DNA from 2 places in the Natronoglycomyces albus genome. Region 2 is predicted to be linked to the other one. Evidence: riboswitches for the same ligand, from Rfam matches in the RefSeq annotation. Region 2 holds a riboswitch; the other holds the start of a gene.

Region 1 (4,412 bases), 1.3 Mb from region 2:
CCTCCCAGCCGTCGGGCATGACTCGGAGAGTGTCGAGAAACGAGTCCCGCAGCATCGCCAGCAGCGGCGTGCCCTGCGGAGAGTTTTGGATGCCATAGGCAACCCGAGAGCGCAGAACCTTCCACAGGTCAAGTTCGGTGGCGATGGCCACTGACTCTTTGGAATCAAAATTGCGAAAAAACGTGCGTTTAGAGACGCCCACGGCCCCGACCAGCTGGTCAAGCGTGGTCTCGGTGAATCCTTGCCGGGAGAACAGATCTAGCGCGGCGTCTGCCAATTCGGCACGGGTGCGGCGTTTCTTAATCTCACGCAAGGACAGCTCTCCCCGGGCCATAGCGCCATGAGGAGGGACGTCGGAATCAGGATCGGAGCTGGCTTCAGCAAGGTCAGCATCCTCCTGTGAGGACTGGGTAAACCCTGGGGGTTGCGAAGCAAAAGACATCATGCTGTTTGCCCTAAAATATACGGGGGATAAGAGGTTCCGGTGACTATATCAACAGGTAACCGCACCATCATTGCCACCCAGAGGCAATAGCCCCTTAGTGGCGAAAAGATGCGCTCGTAGGGAAGCGTGACCCCAAGACCCGGCCGCACCGCCAACCGCCCAGGGCTTGCCGCCCCAGGCCGTCGAAGACCTCTCAATGTACTTCCCCAGGCATCCCAACGCTCACCTACCTCCAGGCCCCTGGCAACCGCGCCAGCCCGCGCACACCAAGTGCCCCGGGCGCATTGTCCGGGGCACTTGGTGTCTGTTGACTCGATTTCGTATATCCACAGCGCCACATGGCGCCTAAATTTTAGGCCTGAGGTGCGGCCCCGCAGCTAGCCGACGCGTCCGTAGCTAGTCGGGGTCATCATGTCCACAGGCGCAACCTTGACAACGTCACCGGGTTTGGGAGAGTGAATGACCTCACCGCTGCCGATATAGATCGCCACATGGCCGCCGTTTTGATAAAACACCAGGTCACCCTGCCGCAGATCGCTGCGAGCAATAGATTGAGTCTGGTTTATCTGGGTAGCGGCGTTATGCGCCAGGCTGACACCAGAGACCGCGAAGGCAGCCTGTGTCAGACCAGAACAATCGTAAGAACCTGGCCCCGCAGCGCCGAAGACATACGGCTTTCCAATCTGGTTATAGGCGAAGTCCACGGCGTTTTGGGCCGCGCTGGCGTTGTAGGTGGCCTCATTGGAGCTCGAACTCGAACCCGAACTGGACGAATCCGACGAGGAGTCAGAACTGCTTGCCGCCGATTCCTCTGCCCGGGAAACTTCAGCGGCCGCTTCCGCCTCCGCTTCAGCTTGGGCCCGTGCCGCTTCCTCCTCCAGCTGGGCGATCACAGACTCAACTGAGTCGATGTGTTCGTCGAGGTCGGAGAGGATGCTCTGCGCCCTCTCCACCTCACCGACCAAAGCCGTGACGATCGGCTGCTTGCGATTGACCGTGTCAGTTGCCTCGGCAAGAGCATCCGAGGCGCCCTTCGTCGAATGAGCGAGCGCCCCCAACCTGCTAGCCAAAGTCTCGCCGCTGCCCACAGCCTCCGAAACGGAGCTAAAACGCTCCGAGCTATCGGCAATGACGCCGTTGGCCGCGTCAATGGCTGCCTGCTTTTGCGAATGCGCCTCGGTCAATTCGCCCAGTTGCGCTTCGGCGGTTTCCATCGCCTCGTCAAGCTCTTCGAGATGCTCATCGAGTTCATCGATAGTGGCCTCGTCGAGGTCGACATCGGTCACCTCTGGGGTAGTGGCGGCGGTGAGGCCGTAGGCGGTAACTGCGTTACCGACCTTCTGTCCATCGGCCGCGGCGGGGCTGGCCGGCCCCAACACAGCGATGCCCATGGAAAGGACGGTGACTCCAGCCAGCGCCAACGATCGTTTCGTCAGCGCCCACGGATGGGTGGTTTTATGGGCCTCTTTTGCCCGTCTGTGACGGCCCGTAGAGGCACTTCTATGGAAATAGCTTGGTGTAGACAAGCCGAGTGGACCTTTCTTCCGACGAGCCCTACCCAAGCTTTCGCCAGCGCACAGAGGGACAGACGCCCACGAATATGCACATCTGCACCCACCAAAGTGCGGTGAGTGTGTCCCCTTTGGGGTTCACTGTTCGAACACATCACCGGCCATGGCCGTGCGGTGGCTAGGTTGAGTAAAGCTCTGTGCCGCCTACCGAGTTAGCTGTCGGGCTCGGGCGGGAAGATCGCCCTACCTGCTGTAAGAGTCGGGCGGTGGAGGGTGGTGGTCACCCAGATCGGCGGGGGTGCCGTTCCGGGTTGGCCCACTGGCCACCGCATGGTCGTCGGCCTGGCTGGCAGCGGTGTCACCGGCTGCGGCGCGACTTCCATTGTCTACAGAGCTTTTGGATTCCTCAGCTCTGTTAAACCGCGACTCTGTGTGTGCGGGATTCGCCCCGTGACGCGACGATTACTGATCGTGGATCGCATCATGTGAAGTGGGTCCCCGGTTCACAGTTGTGATTCGGCGGCCCAATCGAGCGGACACGGTTTCGCGTCCTTGGCGTCTCGACCGGGAGTATCAACGAAACGTACTGCGGTTTTACTTAAAAGCCAAGCCCCCTGAGAGAACTTCCACACAAAGTTCCGACTTTGACTGGGGCGGAGGGCCTCAAGTGGTCGCATTCGCGGAGGCTACCGTCAGAGGGGGCAAACCGGGCGAAGGTGGTAACTGCCCCATGCGGGGCCTACTCCGGGCCGATCCGCGCAAGACTCGCCCGGACCTGGCTGTGGGGCCAGGCCCAATCTGGTCCCAGCCGTTCGCATAGTTCGACAATTCAAGGAGAGAACAGTCATGCTGAAGGGTTTCAAAGAGTTCCTGCTGCGCGGCAACGTTATTGAACTCGCGGTGGCGGTCGTCATGGGCAGTGCCTTGACGGCGCTGGTCGCCACCTTTGGAACAGCGTTCCTGGAGCCGCTGATCGTTCTGGTCACCGGTGGGGACGAAGTCGGCGGCGAATTCGCCATCAACGGAGTCGTTTTCCCTTATGCGGTATTCATCAACGGGCTGCTGGTGTTCGCCATGACGGCGGCCGCGGTGTACTTCGTGATCGTGGTCCCCGCCAACAAGCTCGCGGCACGGTTCTCCAAGCCCAAAGCCGCACAAGTAGACGAGCAGATTTTGCTACTGCGCGAAATTCGCGATTCCCTGCGCGCTGGCCAGAATCCCGCAGATGGAAGCAATGGCTGACCCTGCGTTATCGGTCGTCCTCTTCGAGGGGGCTGGCGCGGTCCTATGATTATCGGTCCCCGGGCAACCGGGGCCGAAACTACTTTCCCTCTTGGCCGGAGTCGCTGGTGAAGCTGTCGCGGACCTTACGAACGAGGCTTGCCAATGGATCGCCTGTGGATTCGAACGCTTCTTTGTAGGACTTCGCCGCGGCTTTGGCCTCAGCGCTAATGGATGCGTCTCGGTCGTCTTCTCGCTTCGGGTAGGAACCCGAGAGGTACTCCTGGTAGTCGCCATCGTGTATCCAGTGCTGCAGCTCTGCGGCTCTGGCCACGGCGAAGTCGTGCGTTCGCTGTTCCAACAGCATCAATTTGAGGAAGCTCTCCCGCAAATCGCCGCCGCTTTCGAACTCTTTGGCCTGTTGGAGGAACGCGGTTTGGTCTACGTCCGACAAGTCGCCCCCACCGGCCAGCTTCGCCATGACTCGCAGTGCGGCCGCGGGGTCCTGGGTGGCTAGCGTCCCTGCGCGGTCTGCTGACAGCTCGCTCTTGCGACTCCATTCGCACAATGCGGCAATGATGACGCGCAGGCCGATGGCTCCCAGCGGCATCCAGGAGATGCCTGAGGTTAGCCGCAGCAGCCACTCCAGCATCGTGCGATAGAGGGCATGGCCGGAGACCGCATGGCCCAGTTCGTGGGCTAGCAGGAACCGCAGCTCGGGTTCGTCCAGCACATCGAGGCTGCCGGAGTTGATAACGATGATGGGGCGGTCAATTCCAATGCACATGCCGCCAAGATCGGGGTTGCGGGTGATGAAGAGTTCTGGGGGTTTCTCCACGTCCAGCACGGCGGCGACGTTCATATATGCCTCGTGTACCCGTGTGTACTGGTGGCGGTCAACACGCACCGCCGAGCCCAGGTAGGTCAGACGGATGGCGCGCTCGTTGAAGAGACCGGAGAGCTTCTTGAAGACCGCGTCAAAGCCGCGCAGCTCCCGTAGCGCCACGAGAGCGCCGCGATCGGCCGGATGCTCCCAGGCGCGCGAGGAGATTCCCCGCAGTGTCACCGGCTGGCGTGAGGTTGGTTGGTTGTCGGCCATTCCAGTGGGGCTCCTTCACGGTCGGATGACCCCAGTGTGCCACATGGTCGCTACAGCGCTATTGGCGTTAAGTCAGATTGACGACACTTGCGGCGCAACGGATAACAACCTGGCAACAACACGCGGCGATTACCTT
Region 2 (4,412 bases):
GACCGACTCTCCCTCCGGCCAGTTGGTCTACCGTTCCACCGACCTCACCGAGTGGCACCAGCAGCCCATGCCGCTGTTGTCGACTCCGGGGCGGCGTTCGTTTGACGAAGCTCTCGGGCACGGCGCGATGGTGCTGCCGCAGGGGCCGGATTCCGGTTTCCTGTACTACTTCACCCAACCTGGTGGTGGCATCCGTTCGGTCATCCAGGTCGCGCGGGTCTTCGTGCGTGATGGTTGGCTGCGCTGCGACCGTGACGCACCGTTTAAGTACATGCTCACCGCCGCCAACACTCCGGTTGTGCGGGGAGGAAAGAGCGCCTGATGGCGGGCCTTAGAACCCACTTTTAGCGCTACTGACTTAACGCTTGGGGCGGACCTCCAACCAGAGGTCCGCCCCAAGCGTTCACAGTTCTTTTTGGGTCATCGCCAGGCCTGCGCGTTGTTCGGTGCGCACCGAACACAGAGCCCGCTTGCGCAGCCCGGTAGAGGGTTATGCAAACGGCACTTTCGGCGTTCTCCTCGGATCTCTTTGCCTCTGGACTGTCCCACCGCCCTTGTCCTCATCGCCCGCGACGAAGTGAAGGGCCAGGTAGCTGCCTTGATTGAGCGAATTGAGTTTCCTGGCTGACAGATGTCGCCAGTACAGCGGGCGCGCGTTACTGAGAGCCGGTGATGTCGAGGAGCTTTCGCGGTGGGCGCGGGCGGCTTTCAGCGCTTTGGGGGTATCCGACATCGTCGAGAGCTCAATTGCGCACACCGCGTCCGGTTCGCGCGCTGAAACCTGGACGGGGTGCTCCGGTCGACTACGGCTTTGTGCCCATTTAGGGGCACATCCATGCGCCCTACCAGTGAGGTGGGCGCTCTTCCATGAGTTCGAGGTCGCGCTGCGATAGGCCGCCCTTGCGCGGTTGGGGCGCCTCACCCCAACCGGCGTCAGTGTCCTCAAGCGTTTGTTCGGGTAGGAGATCGTCTCCGGAGAGGTCGACCGGTCGATCCGCGTCGCTCGCAGCTGGTTTTCCGGCGAGGTTGTCGTGGATTGCCATGGCCGAATAATACCGCGATCTAGTCGCTCGTGACGACCTCGTAGCCGGCCTCGTCGACCGCCGCCCGGATAGCCGCGTCGTCAAGTGCCGCCTCTGAGGTGACCACGGCGGTTCCCTCGGCGGCCGAAACCTTCACGTCCTTGACCTCAGGTAGGGCCGAAAGCTCTTCCTTGACGGCGCCTTCGCAGTGTCCACAGGTCATACCAGTGATGCGGTAGGTGGTTTCCATGTAAGTGTGTCTCCTTGCCGAAAGTGAGCTGGTGTGCGGGTTCTATGGGTCAGGAACGCAACAGGCGAGAGACAGCGGCGGTGGCTTCCTTCACCTTGGCCGCGGCCTCTTCTTCGGTGCCCTCAGCTTGGGCATGCGCGACACAGTGGCCGAGGTGGCCTTCCAATAGCTCCACGGCCACTGCCTGGAGCGCTTTGTTGGAGGCTGAAATCTGCGTGAGGATGTCGATGCAGTAGACGTCCTCGTCCACCATGCGTTGCAGCCCGCGAATCTGACCTTCGACGCGACGCAGCCGCGTTTGCAAGGCCTTCTTGTCGGTCGAGTACCAGTATTGCGCCATCGTGCGAACCTCCGCCTGTAACTATATACCCCTCTAGGGTATAACGGCAACCCCTCGTAGGTGCGAGAACGCCACCTGTAGCGGTATCTGCCAAGTCACGAAAAACCCTCGTGGATTTTCCGTTCTAGCCTTGCCATTGTGCAATCCAACATCTAACGTAAATCAAGTCGCAGCGGAGGAATCCGAGCACACCCCCGTGATCGGCCGCGCGACACCGCTTAACCGCCGAGGCTTCCAAACTACGGTGGACCGGGGACCCAATCTACCGGGGTGAATCCTGAGATGGCGCTTGCATATGAGCGCGGCACACTTCTGCGACGCGATCGCACCTAAGTCAAGGTGGCGTATTGCGGTCAACATCACAGGTAGGGCGACGAGACACTTCTTCCCGCCCGAACCCGTCAGCTAACCCGGTCGGCGGCATATCGGAAGAAGGAGCGCACTAGCTAGTGAAGATGCGGTACGCCGTAGTCGCACTCGCCTGCGGTATGGCTCTGTTGCCTGCCGGTCAGGCCGCGGCTGACCCCAGCCTGGAGGAAGTCCAGGCCGACTTGCAAGAGCGCGAAAGCGAGCTTGCCAAAGTCATCGATGACTTCAACGCCAGCCAGGAAGAGCTCAAGGCCGCCGAAGAGACATACGAAGAGCTGCAGGAAGAACTGCCTGAGCTGCAAGCGGTGGTCGAGGAGAGCTACGACTCGGTCGCCCAGATCGTCTCCACGGTATACACCGGGGGCGAATTCGCCATGATCAATTCCGTCTTGGGTGGGGACCCCGAAACTTTTGCCGACCGTTTGGGCTACTTGCAGAGCATTACCGAACTGCAAGGCGACGAGCTACGTCATCACATGGATGCCGTCAACGAGCTGGAAGAGCGGCTCGAAGAGGCCGAGCTACTGCTAGAACAGCAAGACGAAATCGTCAACGAGCTGGAAGAACAGCGTGAGGAGATCGAGGCGGAGATTGCCGAACTCGAAGATCTGCGCTCCCGCATCACCCCTGTCGAAGAGCCCAGCTATGACGCCCCGCCTGCCTCAGGTGACGCCTCGGTGGTGGTGCAGTTCGCTTACGACCAGCTCGGCAAGCCCTACCAGTACGGTTCGGCCGGACCGAACGGCTTCGACTGTTCTGGCCTCATGAAAGCCTCGTGGGCGCAGGCGGGTGTCAACCTGCCGCACAACGTGCAGATGCAGTGGAATCAGGTCTCCAAGGTCAGCCGAGACCAATTGCGACCGGGCGACATCGTCTTTTACGAGGGCATGGGACACAACGCCATGTACGTTGGTGACGGCAAGATCGTGCACGCTCCACGCACCGGAGACGTGGTCAAGGTGGCCAGCATCAACATCATGAGCATTGCCGGATACGGACGCCCCTAGCACGTCGCCGCCTCTCGTAGAGGTCGCCACTACCGACCCTTCGGGGTCGACCAGAGCCGCCCCTGTCGTTATCGCGAGGACGCCTCGGTGAGGGAAGCGCCAGCATGTGCCGATGAGAAAAGGTCCGTGTTCACGACACGGACCCTCTGACACGCTGAAGCCTCACCGGATCACCGTTGGCCGAAACCTCGGCGAAGCCCTCTGCGATCGTGCAACACTTTCTAGTGACAATGCAGGTCATAGCGTAACTTCTCCGCGGCGCTCCGCGTTGGAGAAGACGTGTGACCCACCAGCCCCCCGGCCGGGTCCAGGCAGGCCTATGCTGACCCACAGGTGCTGACCCACCTGGTTTGCCTGGACCCGCCGGGGCCTTTGCCGGTGCGGGGCCTTTGCCGCGAAGTGTTCCCTGGGACTGGTTGTGAACTGGCTAGAGGTCGTCGGCTCCGTGGGCCTTAAAATCAATGCTGCGTCGCGATTTCAGGCCCGTTCCACCCTGTTGCCACGGGTGCGGGCCCTCCAGCGGCCGGTAGTTGACGCCCAGGGCGTCCAGGCGTTCCAGGTGCGATTCCACCCGCTCCAGAATCGGGTTTTCCTTCCGGGCGTCCATGTGCGACCAAGCCACGTCCGCCACCGCGCACAGGCGCGGGAACACTGAGTACTCCACGTCACGGCCGGTCTTGAGGTACTCCGACCACATTTGACACTGGGTCCCCAGGATCAAGTCCGGGTCGACTCCCAGCGGCACGGGATCATAGTCGCTGAGCTTTTCCAAGGGAGTGTTGCCGTGGATGCGCAGCGGCTCTTCTGGTTGGTCGCTCTCATAGTGGTCAAGGTAGAGGTAGTGCTCCGTGGCGACGATGACCCGATGGCCTGATTCGGCTGCCTTCGTCACGTATTCGGCGTTGCGCCAGACCGTCACCACCGTGTCCTCGGGGGCGCCACCGGCGAGGACCTCGTCCCAGCCGACGGCTATACGCCCGCGCTTGCTCAAGTGTTCGGTGAGCTGCCGCGTGAACCACGTCTGCACGTAGCGGGCGTTGTTGATGCCCTCTTGGCGCATGAGCTGTTGGGCCAGCGGGCTGCTTTCCCACTGAGTGGTGGGCACCTCGTCGCCGCCGATGTGGACATAGGGCGCCACGAAGATGTCTTTCAAGGTGTCGAAGACCTCGCCGAAGAACTCGATCACCTCTGGCTTGGGTTCTAGCACCTCCTCGGAGGTGCCGAAGGTGGTGAGTACCGGCAGCGGCCCTTCATCAGTTCCCAATTCGGGATACGCGGCGAGTACGGCCCGGGAGTGGCCGGGCATGTTCACCTCGGGCACGACTGAAACGTGCCGTTCCTTCGCAAAGGCGACGATTTCGCGCAGATCGCTTAGGGTGAAGTAGCCGCCATGCGGGGTGCCGTCGTAACCCTCGGGCGTGAGC

What was found. Region 2 has a riboswitch for cyclic di-AMP ahead of JQS30_RS00990 (C40 family peptidase). Riboswitches for the same ligand answer to the same signal wherever they lie in the genome.
Region 1: it holds a riboswitch for cyclic di-AMP, as region 2 does, so the genes downstream of both, JQS30_RS12120 (C40 family peptidase) here and JQS30_RS00990 (C40 family peptidase) in region 2, are expected to answer to the same signal.

Annotation. Positions count from the first base shown of each region.
Region 1 is NZ_CP070496.1:2,824,767-2,829,178, reverse strand. It holds gene JQS30_RS12125 (TetR/AcrR family transcriptional regulator) at 1-445, opposite strand, end outside; gene JQS30_RS12120 (C40 family peptidase) at 823-1,836, opposite strand; cyclic di-AMP (ydaO/yuaA leader) riboswitch at 2,143-2,488, opposite strand; gene JQS30_RS12115 (MscL family protein) at 2,803-3,198, shown strand; gene JQS30_RS12110 (M48 family metallopeptidase) at 3,278-4,276, opposite strand.
Region 2 is NZ_CP070496.1:229,717-234,128, forward strand. It holds gene JQS30_RS00970 (glycoside hydrolase family protein) at 1-322, shown strand, start outside; gene JQS30_RS00975 (hypothetical protein) at 843-1,043, opposite strand; gene JQS30_RS00980 (heavy-metal-associated domain-containing protein) at 1,063-1,272, opposite strand; gene JQS30_RS00985 (metal-sensitive transcriptional regulator) at 1,322-1,612, opposite strand; cyclic di-AMP (ydaO/yuaA leader) riboswitch at 1,826-2,048, shown strand; gene JQS30_RS00990 (C40 family peptidase) at 2,068-2,988, shown strand; gene JQS30_RS00995 (beta-N-acetylhexosaminidase) at 3,416-4,412, opposite strand, start outside.